Linked DNA regions of Hymenobacter swuensis DY53. The protein of the gene in region 2 interacts with the protein of the main gene of each other region in a pairwise test. Links are inferred from orthologs where the notes say so. Each region holds a gene or a part of one and is shown on either strand. Other genes may lie near its edges. The genes, in order: mtgA and HSW_RS07185.

The links.
Region 1: the proteins of HSW_RS07185 (region 2) and mtgA interact in binary tests that used the Escherichia coli proteins (3 or more experiments, as listed by UniProt). The link is inferred for Hymenobacter swuensis DY53 from one-to-one orthologs.

What each region holds. Positions count from the first base shown.
Region 1 is NZ_CP007145.1:2,366,291-2,378,131, forward strand. The notes cover bases 3,392-6,283. They hold mtgA (monofunctional biosynthetic peptidoglycan transglycosylase), read left to right. Parts: upstream 3,392-4,420; coding sequence 4,421-5,146; downstream 5,147-6,283. Other genes in these bases: HSW_RS11445 (metallophosphoesterase), read right to left, coding at 3,392-3,445; HSW_RS11450 (LON peptidase substrate-binding domain-containing protein), read right to left, coding at 3,531-4,163; HSW_RS11460 (YybH family protein), read left to right, coding at 5,243-5,695; HSW_RS11465 (App1 family protein), read right to left, coding at 5,776-6,283. Outside these bases: HSW_RS11430 (hypothetical protein), read right to left, coding at 14-208; HSW_RS11435 (M48 family metallopeptidase), read left to right, coding at 402-1,211; HSW_RS11440 (diacylglycerol/lipid kinase family protein), read left to right, coding at 1,314-2,225; more of HSW_RS11445, read right to left, coding at 2,222-3,391; more of HSW_RS11465, read right to left, coding at 6,284-6,957; HSW_RS11470 (M48 family metalloprotease), read right to left, coding at 7,128-7,937; HSW_RS11480 (DNA topoisomerase IB), read left to right, coding at 8,249-9,370; HSW_RS11485 (hypothetical protein), read right to left, coding at 9,472-11,067; HSW_RS11490 (hypothetical protein), read left to right, coding at 11,224-11,841. UniProt on the Escherichia coli protein: Peptidoglycan polymerase that catalyzes glycan chain elongation from lipid-linked precursors. May play a role in peptidoglycan assembly during cell division in collaboration with other cell division proteins.
Region 2 is NZ_CP007145.1:1,328,295-1,332,755, reverse strand. The notes cover bases 1,088-4,139. They hold HSW_RS07185 (penicillin-binding protein), read right to left. Parts: upstream 3,740-4,139; coding sequence 1,436-3,739; downstream 1,088-1,435. Other genes in these bases: HSW_RS24725 (FtsL-like putative cell division protein), read right to left, coding at 3,723-4,139; HSW_RS07190 (UDP-N-acetylmuramoyl-L-alanyl-D-glutamate--2,6-diaminopimelate ligase), read right to left, coding at 1,088-1,333. In the rest of the region: more of HSW_RS07190, read right to left, coding at 1-1,087; more of HSW_RS24725, read right to left, coding at 4,140-4,454. UniProt on the Escherichia coli protein: Essential cell division protein that catalyzes cross-linking of the peptidoglycan cell wall at the division septum. Required for localization of FtsN.

The DNA.
Region 1 (11,841 bases), 1.0 Mb from region 2 along the record:
GGCAGTGAGAAGGTTACGCCCGGTCACTGGTAGTCCGAACCAGGTTGATGCCGGCAAAAAAGAAAATCAAGCCTACCACAAACGGAACCAGCGAGTTCATCTTGCTGAGGCCCAGGCCGCCAATTTGCAGGAAACCCAACGCGGCTATGATGATACCGATAATACCCAGAACGGTCAGGATGCTGCCGAAAGTGCGTTTTTGATTCATAGGGAAAGGGGAGTTGCAGTGGGAAGAAAGGCCCTCCGGGGAGAGAATGGCCGGGATAGGGCCTGATACGTGTACCACTGGATTTTAGGTTTCAACAGGCCAGGCAACCCTACCGAAAGCTGCGCGTTACAAGGCGCAAAGGACGTTTCGTCCGGTTTTCGCACTTTCCCTACTCCCTTCCTTCCAATTAATCATGAGAGGCAACCTACGCTACATAATTGCCCTGGTAATGGCCGCCTTTGCGTTCATTCCCTATTACTGCAATACCCAGAAGAACGAAGTTACGGGCGAAGTCCAGCACGTAGATATGTCGGCTGACCAGGAAATTGCCCTGGGCTTGCAGGCCGCTCCCGAAATGGCCCAGCAATACGGCGGCATTCACCCCGACCAGAAAGCCGGAGCGGCCGTAGAGCGCATCGGCCAGGAAATTGTCCGGTCAACCAAAGCGGGCCAGTCGCCCTACAAATTCCAGTTTCACCTGCTGGCCGATGAAAACACCATTAATGCCTTTGCCTTACCCGGCGGGCAGGTGTTTATTACGGCTGGCTTGCTGAAAAACCTGAAAACCGAAGGGCAAGTGGCCGGCGTACTGGCCCACGAAATCGGCCACGTGGTGGGACGGCACTCGGCCGAGCAAATTGCCAAGTCGCGCCTCACCAGCGGCTTGACCGGAGCCGCTGCCATCGGCCTCTATGACCCCGAGCGGCCCGGTACCGCCGCCAGCGCCGCTGCTGCCGCTATGGTGGGCAAGCTGCTGACCCTGCGCTACGGCCGCGAGGATGAGCTGGAAGCCGACCGCTTGGCCGTGGACTTCACACCGGCTGCCGGCTACGACCCCCGCTCCATGATTCAGGTGATGGAAGTGCTGCAGCAGGCCAACCAGGGCAGTAGTCCGCCTGAGTTCCTGAGCACCCACCCCAACCCGGGCAACCGTATTGAGGAACTGCAGCAGGAAATCAATGCCGATTACCCGCAAGGTTTGCCGGCCAACCTGAAGCCCTAGTCCTGATGCAATTTTTTCCTGTTCCGGAGCCGGCCAAAAGCCGGCTCCGTTCGTTTAGGAAACCACCATCTTTGTACCGTCTACCGCGTATCTGTTCCTCGCATGCTTCCCACCTCCCCTGCGCAGCTTCGGCGGCTCCTGTTCGTGCTTAATCCTGTTTCCGGCGACATTGATAAGTCGGAGTTGGAAGGCTCCATTACTGCTTATTGCACCGAAAGAGGCCGGACGGCGGCATTTTTTCATACCGATGGGGAGGATGATCTGGCTCAGTTGCGCATGCACTTGCATGAGCATACCTACGACGCCGTATTTGCGGCCGGCGGTGATGGAACGGTAAGCCTGGTGGCAGAAGTAGTGAGCAACACGCATCTGCCGCTGGGGATTCTGCCCCTAGGGTCCGGCAACGGCCTGTCGAAAGACCTGGGCATCCCACAGGACCCAGCCGAGGCGCTACGTCTTACCTGGGACTATCAGGTACGCACGCTGGACACATTGCGTGTGGGCGGCAGGTTCTCGGCGCATCTGGCCGATATGGGTTTCAATGCCCTCATTGTGGAACGGTTCGATGCGGGCGACGTGCGCGGGCCGGGGGCCTATGTGCGTATTGCTACGCAGGAATACGCCGCTTACCAGCCCGCTACCTACCGCATTGAAACGGAGCAGGAAACATGGGAAGGCGTGGCATTTATGCTCACCATTGCCAATGCTAATACATTCGGCAGCAACGTTATCATCAACCCCGATAGTCAGCTGGATGATGGGAAGTTTGAAATCTGCCTGATTGCGCCGTTCCCGAATACGGCCGCCCCGGGGCTGCTGTACCGCCTGTACACCAGTGACTTTGACGCTTCAGACTACACGCGCCGGCTGTGCTGTAGCCAGGCCCGCATAAGCGTGCCAGGAGCTACGCAGGTGCTGGTGCAGATTGACGGCGAACCGTATCAGCTGCCCACGCCGGTGGAAGTGGAAATGTACCCGGCCAGCCTGCGGGTGCTGGTGCCTGCTACGGTTTAGCGGCTCAGCAACTGGCCCAGTTGCTGCGGCAGCGGCACTACTGGCGGCGTAGCGGGCGTGGCAGGCTGTAACCGTAGCCGAAACACTTCCGAGGTAGCGCCCGGCTCCAGCGTCCGGAGCCAGGTTTCCTGGCCGGTATAGAAATCGAGGCTAAAAAAACCGATGTGTTCGTGCACAAACGTGGCATTTCCGCCTTTCTGCACAAACGCAGTTTTACTACCCGCGCCACTCACCAAGTAATGCCCGCCGTACCGCTGAAAGTATTGCAGGTTGTGGTCGTGGCCGGCAGCGTAGATGATGTTTGGAAACTCATGCAGAACCCGCAGCAGCCGGCGGCGCATTTTACGGTAGCGGGGGTGGGCCATATCCTCTGCCGCTCCAAACAGCTTACGGTAGAGCGGTAGCAAAGACCCAATGAAAGGCAACGGTACGTAGGCCCGCTTATGTACCGTAGTGAGAGGGAATACGTGCTGTTTGGCTGTGAACTTTCCCCCGTGCAGCGCATTGGAGTACAGCGGATGATGCCCAGCTACCACCACGCGTTGATGCCGGTTGGCGGCCAGCAGCTGCCGGAGCTGCCGAAACGGTTCCTTGGTGTCGGCGGCGGGGCGAGGGCCGCGTTGCACCCACCACTGCGTATTCAGCACGATAAGCAGGATACCATCGGCTAGTTGCAGGGTGACCGGGCCCGGGGCTCCATTAGTTGGCAGATAATGGGCCGTGGGCAGATGCTCCCGCACATACGCCTCCTGCCGCCGCAGGTATTCCCAGCCATCTGGGCGGCCTTTGTTCCAGTCGTGGTTACCGCTAAGCAGCACTACGTGGCCCTGAAACTGGCGTAGCGTGGCCAATAAAGCATCAAAACGCGCCTCGGCGGCAGCCCGGCCCGGGTGTTCGGGGGCTGGCAGACCAGTGGGGTAAATATTGTCGCCTAGGATAATGACCGTGCCGGCCGCGCCGGTTTCCTGCTGCCACTCCGCCAGCCGGCTCAGGATGGGGTCGGAGCCGTTGGTGGCTACGGCACCCGGGTCGCCGAGCAGGGCTACGCGGTGCCGGGGCGCATCGGCGGGAAGCGGGTGCTGGGGCCAGTCGTTGTGAGCCGGGGCCACGTAGGGCCGGCGGCGGTAGCGCCGTTCCTCCGCAAACCGGCGCAGGAGCCACAGCGTTAGCGCAACAGCCGCAACTGCCAGTGTATACAGGAGCAGAGAAGTTACCGGCACAGGAAGAAGCGGAAGTCCATACTAGCTCTACGAAACAACGCCCGCTGTGGTGCAAACGGTGGATGCCTGCTGTCGGTAAACCAGCTCAGAAAGCTGGGGGCGTGAGGTTTTTGAAATGGCCGTTGAGGCGTACCCGCTCCTTCAGATGCTCCGTTTCCTGCAGCACCGGTAGTATATGTTCTAGGTGAGCCAACATCAGCTGCTGCCGCTCCAGCTCCGATGCGGCTTCCAGTAGCTCGTACTCCTGCTCGGTATTCAGCCCCAGGTGGTGCGCTACGTCGTAAGCCCGGAAGTTTTCCGGCAAATCCAGGAATAGCCGCCGCAGGTTCAGAATATCGTAGAGCTGCTCAATCAATTTTCGGGTTTGCTGGTGCAGGGCCAGGTCGGCGGTGGTATCATCGGGTAGCTCTTCCACGGTAGCCCCGGCGTAGAGCTTGCCCGGCAGCTCGTGAAAAAACTCCCGCACCCGAAACAGCCCTACGGCCCGCGTCCGGATATCCATTTCGCCCGAAGGATAGGTTTTTTCAATATTCAGCAGCCGCATTTCCGTGCCCAGCATGCTTACCCCGCCATTGATGTAGGGCGGAATGCCGAACGTGATGTTGTCCTGCAGACAATCATGCACCAACTGGCGGTAGCGGGGCTCAAAAATGTGCAGGTTGAGTTTCTCGCCGGGAAAAACCACCAGGTTAAGCGGAAAAAGAGCCAGTTGGCGCATTGGGTGGGGTAGAATGCAGAGTGGAAGCGTACTGTAGCTGACGGTTCAAGGTAAGGCTTTACCGCATTACCTCGATGAGTGGTCAACTCAAGGCAAACAAACATGTTTTTACTCCAGTGAGGCCACGGTGAGCAGCCGGACGGATAATAACCGACGAGAAACCAATAAGTGCTGAAACAGCCGCTATTTTTGTGCCGGGCTCTAAGTTGGGGCCGTGTTCAAGGCTAGGCAGCAATTTTGTGAAGGATTACAGGCAAATGGCCCGCCATGCGGGGCGACTCACGCTTCAGGTAGTAGTAGCGCTATTTCTGACCTCAGTGGCGTGGGTGCTGGTGTACCGTTGGGTGAGTCCACCCGCTACCTGGCTTATGCTGGAGCGGCGCGCCCATGCTCCCGTGGGGAAAGGCTACCACGGCATTCGGGAAGACGACCGGCACGTCCGTTACGCTTTCAAAACCCTGGAGGAAGTATCGCCCCAGCTACCGTTGGCCCTGGTGGCCGCCGAGGACCAACGGTTTCTGCTGCACCACGGCTTCGATGGCGACGCGCTGCTGAAGGCGGCTAAGTCTAACATGAGTGGTAAAAAGCAGCTACGCGGCGGCAGTACCATTTCGCAGCAGGTGGCAAAAAACGTGTTCCTGTGGCACGGCCGCAGCTACGTGCGCAAGGCCGCCGAAGCATATTTCACCCTGCTCATTGAGTTGCTCTGGAACAAGCGCCGCATTATGGAGATGTACCTGAACGTGGCCGAAATGGGCGACTGTATTTTTGGGGCCGAGGCCGCTTCGCAGCAATATTTTCACAAATCGGCCAGTAAGCTCACGCCTCAGGAGGCCGCGCTGCTGGCGGGCGTGTTGCCCAACCCATTGCGCTTTCGGGCCAGTAACCCCGGCCCCCAGGCCCGCCTCAAGCAGCGCCGGGTACTGCGCCGGATGCGCCAGCTACGCGGCTCGGTGTACGTGCGTGAGCTAATGAAGGAATAAGCCTGAACTGGCGCGCAGCCAAGTAAAAAGCCCACTTTCATCTGAAAGCGGGCTTTTTACTTGGCTGCGCGCTGAACTCTCGCGTCCTTTGATTTCATGAAACGCCTTTCTGCCTTCCTGTTATGCGTGGGGCTGCTGGCCAGCTGCGCCGCCACGCACCAGCTGACCACTGCCGATACCGCCTCCGCTCGGCGCGACATCCTGCAGGTACTCACCACCCAAACCGCCGCCTGGAACCGGGGCGACGTACCCGGCTACATGCAGGGCTACTGGCAGCATGACTCCCTAGTGTTCATCGGCAAAAGCGGCCTGACATATGGCTGGCAGCGTACCCTGGAGAATTACCGCCGCAGTTACCCCACACCCGCCGCAATGGGTCAGTTGACGTTTAGCAACCTCCGCATTCAACTCCTGGGCGCGGAAGCAGCGCAGGTTGTCGGCCGCTGGCATCTGGCTCGTCCGGTGGCCGGCGACCTGCAGGGGCATTTTCTACTGGTGTTGCGCCGCCTGAATGGCCACTGGGTGGTGGTAGCTGACCATTCGAGCTGAGCATAAGGGGTAGCGGAGTAAGTGTTTTATCAGCACTGCTTGTGCCGACAAAACGACTACTCCGCTACTCCGTTACTTCCTTATGCCATAACCGGCTGGCCGGTGCCTTCGCCATCAAGGCCGTCTTCTTCGGGGGCAGTTTCGTCTTTTTGTTTTTCCTGCTCCACCGCTGGCACGGCTGCCTGGAATACCAGGCCCACTCCGGCCGCGTGCTTGGCCGCCTGCACGGTGTCTTTCACCAGCAACATTTCCACCTTGTCGTTGCGCAGCTCCTCGCGCACCTGTTCAACCAAAGCAGCCCGTTCCGGCAGATTCACGTCGCGGATGTAGATGGCCAGCACTCGGCCGGGGTGGCGGCGCACTACTTCCCGGTAGATGTTGGCGTCTTCCTGGCCCGAGTCGCCGATGAGTACGAAAGGCAGTTTGGGATACGTGAGCAGCAGGTTGTCAATTTCTTTGAGCTTGTGGCCATGATGCTCGGAGGCCGAGCCGGCCTGCTTGCGTTTCAGGGCCATGTCGCGTAGCAGGAGCGGCCCAGGCGGAATATCGTTCAGCTCCAGGAAGTCCTCTAGTAGATCATATAGGTTCCAAGGCGAGCTGCTCACGTAGAAAAACGGGTTGTTGCGCTTCCCGTTGCGCCCCAGCTGTAACTGGCGGTAGAACTCGGCCACGCCTTTGAAGGGTAGGCGGGAGCGGGCATTGCGCAACAGCACGGTCCGGGCCATGCGTAGCAAATCGGTGGCTGAGGTCTGGATGACGGTATCGTCCAGGTCAGAAATGATGCCGTACTCCGCGTCGGGCGGCGGAATAAGGACCATGTTGCGAGTGCGCAGGCCGGCCGGCGTAGGGAAGGGGGCGGGCGACTGGCGCAGCAGCACTTCCACCGGATACCACAGAAAATCTACTGGCTCCGGCAGCACTTTGGGTTCCAGGTTTAGGGTATAGTACCCCTCCTCATCCGAAATGACCGGATGCTCGGAGCCGTCGGCGGGGTGTACGCTCAGCTGGGCCCCGCTGATTTCGTTGCTGTCGAAGCGCCGGTACATGTTCAGCAGATTGTGCCAGCGGGAGTCGTTGGGGTCGGCCTCACTGATGCCCTTGTCAGTGAGCAGACGGCCCTTGATGTAGAGCCGCTCGGGTGTGCCGTAGCTGCGGTAAGGTATCAGCTGCAACGGGTGCAGCAGGCCCAGGCGGGCACGGGTGCGGGTAAACGCCTCATCGGCCCGTTCGGCCCAGCCGTTGAGTTTGTCAAGTAAAGCCATAAAGCGTAAAGAAAGCGGGTTGGCGGAACTCTGCCTACGCAGCCCGCCCGCTTCGGTGTTGCACAGGGGCAGCAAAAGGCAGAGCCTCAGATGCAAAAAAAAGCTCCCGACGACGAATCGGAAGCTTTTTTCAGACAGCGCAAATACGTGCTGTATTCCTTTGAACCAGCCTATAGACTGCCTTTAAGCTCGTTGAAGTCAGCGCTGCCGGCCGTGCGGTTGCGGCAGTTCAGCTGGTCGGCTTTGGTCTGAATATTCTGGATGCGGGAGCCGGGGTCGGGGTGGGTGCTCAGGAATTCGGGCGGGCTCTGTTGGCCATCGTTTTGGGCCTTGATGAAGAAACCGGCCGCGCCGTCGCAGGCGTAGTAGTTGGTGCCGTTGAGGTACTCTACTGAGTACGCGTCGGCTTCATTCTCATAGTCGCGGCTGAATTTAAGCTGGCCCAGACCATTTGCTACTTCCACCAGCGTGTTCTGGTTGTCGCCCAGGATCAGACTCAGCAGTGTGCTGATACCGTACTGGGTTTGGAGCTGGCGGGAAGTGTGGCGCCGGTCGGCGTGGGCAATTTCGTGACCCAGTACGCCGGCCAGCTGGGTTTCGTTGTCGAGGTACTTAATCAGGCCTGAATACACGTAAATGTGGCCGCCGGGCGTGGCAAACGCATTCTGAGTGGCGTCGTCCCGGATGATTTTGACATCCCACGGAAACTCGTTGCGGTATTGCAGCTTGCCGCTATCCAGCACCCGACCAACGATGCGGCCCAGGGCCGCGTAAGCGCGGGGGTTACTGCCGGGTTCCAGCAGCTGACCCTTGGCCCGGAAGGTGGAATCGGTTTGGGCCGCGACCTGCTCACCCAGAGCTTTATCGTCTTCGATGGAGAACAGCAATACCCCGTCGCCGTCTTTGGAGCAGGAAGCAGCACCGCCAAGAGTAAGTGCAAGGCCGGCCAGCAGCCCGGTTTTTTGCAGAAGATTGCGCATCGTACGCCAGGATTTGAGGGTTGTGAAGAAAGGAGAGCAATGCCGGCCCCTAGAAAAAACAATGCCAGAGCCGGCGGCATCCTAACGGCAGCAGGCAAAGCAGTGTTGCACAGCCGGCGGACGGAAGCAGAGCAGGGCCGCTTAGGTAGCGGAGTATCAGCCAAAAAAAACCGCTGCCCGAGCTACCAGCCCAAGCCGAAAGCCGATAAAAAAACGGCCATGTAGCGGCCGGAGCACATAGCCTTCGGCCAGATTCCTGCGTACAGAAAGGCCATTTGGCATCCTTACCAGCCCTGTTTTTTTGCCCACCCATGACTACCGTAGCAGCTACTCCCCGCCCCAAAACCAAGAAAAAACGCCTGGCTCCGCTGGAGGAGGCGCACGAGCTCTATAAAGACCCGGCGCGCCAAGCCGAATTGGCCGGCCTGCGCTACCTCACCGATACCAAGCCCGGCCTCACCCGCCAAGCCACGAAAAGTGGCAGCTTCCGTTACGTATCGGCCAAGGGGGAGCCGGTGGAAGATGAAAAAACGCTGACCCGGATTCAGAGCTTTGTGATTCCGCCGGCCTGGACGGAGGTCTGGATTTCGCCCTCGGCCACCACGCACCTGCAGGTAACCGGCCGCGACGCCAAGGGCCGTAAGCAATACCTCTACCATCCGGCCTGGGACCAGGCCCGGGCCCTCACGAAGTTCAGCCGGCTGCGCGCCTTCGGAGAAAAGCTGGCCGACTTACGGCAGCAGATGGCCAAAGATCTGGCCCGCCCGCAGCTGGATAAGCGCAAGGTGGTGGCCCTGGTACTCACGCTCATGGATCAGTCATTCATCCGCATCGGCAACAGGGAATACGCCAAAAAGAACAAAACCTACGGCCTCACCACGCTGCGCGACAAGCATGTGGCCGTCAGCGGGGCGGACGTACGCTTTAGCTTTGTAGGCAAGAAGGGCGTACCGCACGACCTCACCATTCATGACCGGAAGCTGGCCCGGCTGGTGCAGAAGTGCAAGGAAATTCCCGGTCAGCACTTGTTCCAGTATTATGCCCCCGACGGCCACCGCCAGGAGCTGGAGTCGGGCGACGTGAACGAGTACCTGCACGAGGTAACGGGAATGAGCCTATCGGCCAAGGACTTCCGGACTTGGGGTGGCACCGTGAAAATGGTGGAATGCCTGGAGCGGGTACTGGATGAGGAGCCCGATTTTCCGAAGCCCAAAACCCTGAAGCGGGCTGTGAAGGAGGTTGCCGAAAATCTGGGCAATACACCCAGCGTCTGCTCCAAGTACTACATTCATCCGCAGGTAGTGGAGTTGTTCAACTCCGATAAGCTCATTGACTACCTGCGCCGCCACGACGCCGACCCTTCCGAAAATGACCAGCTAACCCCCACCGAGCACATGGTGCTGGAAATGCTGGCAGAGCTGGAAGGGAAGTAAAACCGAGCATCAGCAATTAAAAACCGGGTTGATCGACCTCACTACCTGCGACGTTAATCAACCCGGTTTTTAATTGCTGATGCTCGGTTTTCTTGTGCCCTCTACCGTCCCGAGCCGTCCCGATCAAAGGCGTGGGAGAGGACGCTGTGAGCGGTGCGGTCTTTGGTTTCGGGGCCGGGTTCCAGCACGTTGTTGCGGCTGGTATCAAAGAAGCGGGTGCGTTTGCGCAGGCCCGCCACCCGCGACGAATCCTGCAGCAGATCTTCACCGGGGCCACCATACACTTCCACAAACGGGGAGCGGCGCACCTCTCCGGAAACCACAAATTCATCCTTCCCCTGCAACCCATGCAGCCGAACGGTATGGGTGTAAGCCGGGTTGAAGCTACGCTGGTAGAGCAACGACGCGGCCGGATCCTTTTTGCGCAGCGGCAGCGCGTACACCGATACCACCGTGGCTGTGTCGTTGAGGCGTTGTACCACAAACCGTTCAGCTTCATCGGTGCCGGCTACCAATACCTCCCGGGCTTTGAGCCGATAGAATTCCTCCGTCGCCTTGGGCAGCGTGGTCCGCCGGGCTTTCAGTGTGGCTATCATGCGCGGGCCTTCCAACTGATACACTTCCCGGGGCAGGCCCTGGCGTACGGCCTGCTCAATTACCGCGTCAGTGAGCTGCAACTGCAGCTCATGCGCGGTACGCAGGTACGTGGCGCGGGGCACGGCGGCCAGGGCGCGCTCATCCATGAAAGCGGCGTTGCGGGTGTAGCCCTCAATGCTTTCGTAGTGGAGCCTGAAGGTGCGGAATTTGGCCACCAGCTTGCTCACCAGCCAGGAAAGCACGCCGTCATCGAAGCGAAAGAAAACCTGGTCCCGATCCTGGGGCACAGGTTTCCAGAGGACGCGGCCGGTGGGTTGGGTGTAAGCTGCCCAGCTCCATTGGCCCTCGTGCCGGTCCCAGTCGCCCAGCCACAGGTCGAGCAGGCGAGCCCGGATATAAGCGTCGCCATCCAGCACATGTTTTGCCGACGCATAACGCTCCGCCAGCACGTCATCCGATTCTTCTAAGTCCTGGGCACCGGCTACGGGGCCGGTAATGTTCTGCTTACCTTCAAACTTCTCCTCCAGCAGCACCACTTTGCCCCGGAACCGCTCGGAGGCTTCTTCGAGGCCGTTTTCATCGGGCCGCACGTAAAAAGCCCGGGGTGTAGTATGTGGCACGCCGGCAGCTTCGGCCAATGCGGGAACTACCAGCGCGCCGTAGGGCATTCCGGCCGATGTGGCATCACGCACCGTAGTCAGGATAAAGCCCTGGCGAAGTGCCTTGGGAAGCGTGCGGTACGGGTCCTTGTCGATGCTGCGCAGGGCGTAGCTCCGGCCATCGGCTCCTACCACCGTCATGCTGATGGTTTGAAAACCACCCCCGATTTTACCAAATTTCAGTCCGCCCGGCACGGCTGTCTGGAGGTCGAGCACAGGCAGCGTAATGGGCTCGGCCCAAGCGCGGCGGTAGTGGGGGCCCAAAAAGAACCGTCCCGAGGGCCCGCGCCGGTAGTGGCGGCCGGCGGTTACGCGGGCACTATCGGCGCGGGCAGGCAGGGCAGAAGTGAAGTCAACCCGGGCATCAGGCTGAAAATACGTGTCGCGGCTGCACGAGGCGGCCGTCAGAAGCAGAAAAGCGAAAGGGTAGCGTGGGTTCATACGGGGCGGGAAAGCGCGGCGTCGGGTCCTTGAACGCAACTTCGGCAGAAAAGTCAATGCGGTTGCGTACAACCGTGAAGGTCAGCTTTGCGCTATAAGGGCAGCCGTTCCGATCGGAGCGGGTTTGCTTCCTGCCGAAACGCCTGCTCATTCGTGTTGTTTTCCTCCTCTGCATCCTGGCTGGCCGCGGGCTTATGCAGTGCTCTGGTTCTGAGTTCCTGCTCGGCCCCGGCCCAAACGGCACCGGCTGCCACCCAGCCTGCCATTCGCCCCGATTCGACGGTGCTGGTAGCGGCCGGGCCGCAGTACGACCGGGGCGCTGTGCACCGCTTCTTCTGGGGGACGCACTACCGGACCCTGTGGGGGCTGCCCGTAACGGTACCGGTTTTCAACCTGCGTACGGCCGTGCCGGGCGGGCTTACGCCCGTTCGGGAGGGAGGCTCATTCCAGACTAAAAACCTGCGGCTAATTGACCGTAATGGGGTCCAATACGTGTTGCGCTCTGTAGATAAGGATGCCACCAAGGCGCTGCCCGAGGGCCTGCAGGATGGTCCCATCGGGCGGCTGATGAAGGACCAGACCAGCGTGATTCACCCGTATGGAGCCTACATTGTGGCGCCACTGGCGCAGGCGGCGGGCCTGTACCATACAAATCCCCGGCTCGTGTACATTGCCGATGACCCGGGCCTGGGAGAATTTCGGGAGGGTTTCGGGCAGGCGCTGTACCTGTTTGAAGAACGCCCTGAAGGCGACCAGCGTACCGTGCGCAGCTTC
Region 2 (4,461 bases):
GGGCTACGGCTGTTTTGATGGCCTCGCGCCGGTCGGCAATAGTCAGGACTTTCCCCTGCGCTTCGGCGGGCACGCCGGCCTGCATCTGGGCCAGAATATCGTTGGGGTCCTCGAAGCGGGGGTTGTCGGAGGTCAGTACGGCGCGGCTGGAAAGCTGGGCCGCCAGACGGGCCATGATAGGCCGCTTGGCCCCGTCGCGGTTGCCGCCGCAGCCCACCACTGTAATTACCTGCTGGCTGTGCTGGCGGATGTCGGCAATGGTCTGGAGCACGTTTTCCAGCGCGTCGGGCGTATGGGCGTAGTCCACAATGCCCGTGATGCGCGCCTTCTCTGATACCACCGGCTCGAAACGGCCGGGGGCCGAGGTCAGGCCCGACAGCACTGTGAGTACCTCCGTGGGGTCCTCACCCAGTAGCACCGCCGCCCCGTAAATAGCCAGCAGATTGTAGGCATTGAACACCCCGATCAGGCGAAACTGCACCTCGCGGCCGTCTACCTCCAGGTGCAGACCGTGCACGGCATTTTCGATGAGCTTGCCCCGGAACGCACCGTTGCCGCGCATAGAATAGGCTTCGCGGCGGCCCGGTACGTTCTGCAGCATCACCGGGCCGCGCTTGTCGTCGGCGTTGGTGAGGGCGAAGGCCGACTTCGGCAGCTGGTCGAAAAAGCCCTTTTTGGCCTTCAAATACGCATCGAAGGTGCCGTGATAATCGAGGTGGTCATGGGTAAGGTTGGTGAAGATGCCGCCCGCGAAGTGCAGGCCCGTAATGCGATGCTGCACCACGGCGTGGCTGCTCACCTCCATAAATACGTGGGTGCAGCCGGCTTTCACCATGCGGGCCAGCAGCTCGTTCAGCCGGATGGCGTCGGGCGTGGTATGGGTGCTGGGAATAACTTCCTCATCAATCTGATTCTGCACCGTGCTCAGCAGCCCGCAATGGTAGCCCAGCTCCCGGAACAGCTTGTGCAGCATGGTGGCGCAGGTGGTTTTGCCGTTGGTGCCCGTAATGCCTACCAGCTGCAACTGGCGCGAGGGGTGGCCGTAGAACTCGGCCGCCATGCTGGCCATAGCTTCCGCCGAATCAGGCACTTGTACGTGAGTGGTGGCAGGATTCAGCTCGGCGGGCAACTCCTCGCACACAATAACCGCAGCGCCCTGCTCCACTGCTTTGGCGATGAACTGATGCCCATCGGCAGCGGTGCCGCGCAACGCAAAAAATACCGTACCGGGGCCCGCCTGCCGCGAATCGAGGGTGAGGCTGGTTACGAAAACGTCGGCCGGACCATGCTGGCCGCGCACGGTTACGGCTGGCAGCAGTGCAGAAAGAGAAATAGCGGAGGGGTTCAAGGCTGAGGGAAGGTCAATAAGTAAGGTGCAGTGAGAAATAGGCAGCAAGGAGTAGCAGACTACTTACTACTACCAACCGGCAATTCATCAGGCTTTGGGACGAGTGACAAGCTTCACGGCAGCCGTGGCTTTCTTAGGCGCAGTTGTAGGTTTTCTGGCGGCGTTGGCAGCTCGTTTGGCGTCTGTTGAAGGCTCTGCCGCCGTGCGGGGTGTCCGCGCTTCGGTAGCTGGGTCTGCCGCGGGTGTAGGCAGGACCACAGGGGCGGGCGTGCCGCCGATGGGCTCCATCTGGAGCACTACGGTGGTGCCGCGCCGGGCCGTGGTGCCGGCCGCTACCGACTGGGTTTTCACCCGGCCTGTTCCGTAGGAACGCACCCGCAGGCCCCGATTTTCCAGCAGGAACAGCGCGTCGCGCAGGGTCAGGCCCTGCACGTTGGGCACCCGGCCGGGGCGCACGGCCATCGGCTTCAGGGCCAATGAGGCCGATTCGGAATCGGCTTTGGTGCGCACCCAGTCGTCGGTGCCGGTTACGCCGTTGTGGCTTACGCCCAGCTGCGTGAATACCAATGACAATTCGTCCTGCATACCAGCCTGTACAAACGGCACCCGCGACTTTGCCAAGGGGACCCGGGCCAGCAACGGCCGCAGACTGGCCGCGTCGCGGGCCATAGCTTTGTCGGCTACCTCGCGGAACACCGGGGCTGCCACCGTGCCGCCATAGATACGGCCGCGCCGGGGCGAGTCAATCACCACGATGCAGCTGTACTTGGGCTCATCGGCCGGGAAATAGCCGCAGAAGCTGGTGGAGTACATGCGGGTGTAGTGGCCGTTCTTGAACTTCCAGGCGGTGCCCGTTTTGCCCGCAATGGAGTAGCCATCGGTGCGGATGCCCCGGGCCGAGCCGTTCAGCACCACCCCTTTCAGCATCGACTGCATCTTGAGCAGGGTGCTTTCGGAGCAGATTTTGGGGTTGAGCACCCGGGCCTCGTAGCTTTCCAGCACCTTGTCGGCCTGACGGATTTCGCGCACGATGATGGGCTCGATCTTGACGCCGTTGTTGGCAATGGCGTTGTAGAAGGCCAGTGTCTGCAGCGGGGCCAGCTTCAACTCATAGCCGATGCTCATGGTGGACAGGGAGGTGCGGCTCCAGCTCCGGTCACGCGGGTCCTTGATGTAGGGGCGGGCCTCGCCGGCCATCTGGAAGCCCAGGGGCTTGTCCAGCCCGAAGGTTTTCAGGTAGTCGGTGTACTTCTCGGGCTTGGAGAAGAAGTGGTCGTTGATGAGCTTGGCCACCCCGATGTTCGACGACTGCTCAATCACCTTCTGGATGGGAATGCGGCCGTTGGGGTGGGTGTCGGTTTTCACGGCCCCGGCAATTTTCATCATGCCGGTGTTGCCAGTATTTACGGTATCGGTCAGCTCCAGTTCGGGGTTATCCTCGAACAACGCCATCATAGAGGCCAGCTTGAACGTGGAGCCCGGCTCGGTGCGGCCCTGGTCGGCAATGGCGTAGTTGTAATCCTCGCGGTACACGCCCTCGGCCACCTTGCCCAGGTTGGCCACAGCCCGGATTTCGCCGGTTTTCACCTCCATCAGAATTACGCAGCCGTACTGCGCGTCGTTGTCCACCAATGACTTGTACAGCGCGTTTTCGGCCACGTCCTGCAGGTTGATGTCGAGGGTGGTTTTGATGTCGAAGCCGGGCTGGGGCTTCACCTCGGTGCCGTCGTAGATGGGCTTGTTGCCGCCGGGTACCCGCTCAAACAGGGCCTCCCCGTCTTTGCCGGCCAGGTGGCGGTTGAAGGTAAACTCCAGGCCCGCCCCGTTCTTGTCCTCGTTCACGAAGCCAATGGTGCGCTGGGCCAGCCCGCCGAAGGGCCGGAACCGCTTATCTACCTTCTCGAAGATGACGCCGCCCTTGTTCTTACCTGCCCGGAAAATGGGCCACTGGGCCAGCTCCTTCTTCTCCTGGAAGTTGATCTGGCGGGAGTTCAGCCGCAGGTAGCGCACTTTGCCGCTCTTGGCATTTTTCAGGCGGCGCAGGTACTCCTGCGTGCTCCGGTCGCCGAAAAAGCGTGACAACAACAGCGCCAGGGAGTCTTTTTTCTGACTGAACAGCGCGTCGTTCACCACACTCGGGTCCCAGGCCACCCGGTAGAAAGGCAGCGAGGTAGCCATGATGCTGCGGCCATCGGAGGCAAAGATGTTGCCACGGGTGGCAAATACGGGCTGGTACACCACGCGCCGCTCCTGCTCCAGGGCGCGCCAGCGGGCCCCTTCGTTGAACTGCACCTGGGTGATTTTCCAGACGATGGCCACCGAGAACAGGCAGACGCCCAGAAACGCCAGCCGGATGCGGGTAACAATACTTTTTTTAACGTTTCCTTTCATTGCGGCGGGGGGCTGAACGATTGGAAGAAGGTTCGGGCGTTGCGGGTTCGATTACGTCCACGTCGATGGGCGCGGGCGGGGCGGCTTCGGTGACAGCGGCGTTGCTGTCGGTGGTTACCCGCTCGGCGGCGCGGCGCACGGAGTCGGCTTTGGCGCGGGCCGTCATGGCTATTACGGAGTCGGCAGTCAGCAGCGGCACTTCCTCCAGTTTGGCCTCATCAATATGGCCGGCCGGCACCGTGATGCGGAAGGGCGGCGAGGAGCTTTCCACTAAGCCATAGGCGGCCACTTTGCGGGCTACTTCGCTTTGCTTGCTGGCTTCCATGTAATCCGACGACAGGGTAGTGTAATCGGCCCGCAGGTCCTCGGTTTCCAGCTTCAGCTTTTGAATGCTGCGGTTCATCCGGGTGGCGTAATGCGTATTGCCGATATATACCAGCGTCAGGAACATGATGAACAGCAGGTGCGGCAGGAACCGGACCGGCAGCCCCTCCCGGAACAGGCCATCTACCCGGGTCACGCGCTCCAGCAGCGTAAATACGCTCCAGGAAGCGGCTACGCGCGGTTGCGCGGCCGGCCGCGCCGCCCGTGGTGGCTTGGGGGCCGGCGGGGGCGTCGGCTCTGGCTCCGGCACGGCTACCGGTTCCGGCATAATGGCACGAGGCGCGTTGGTACGCGGCTGGTTCGTGATGGGTTTGATGGTATTAGTAGCCACTGTATCG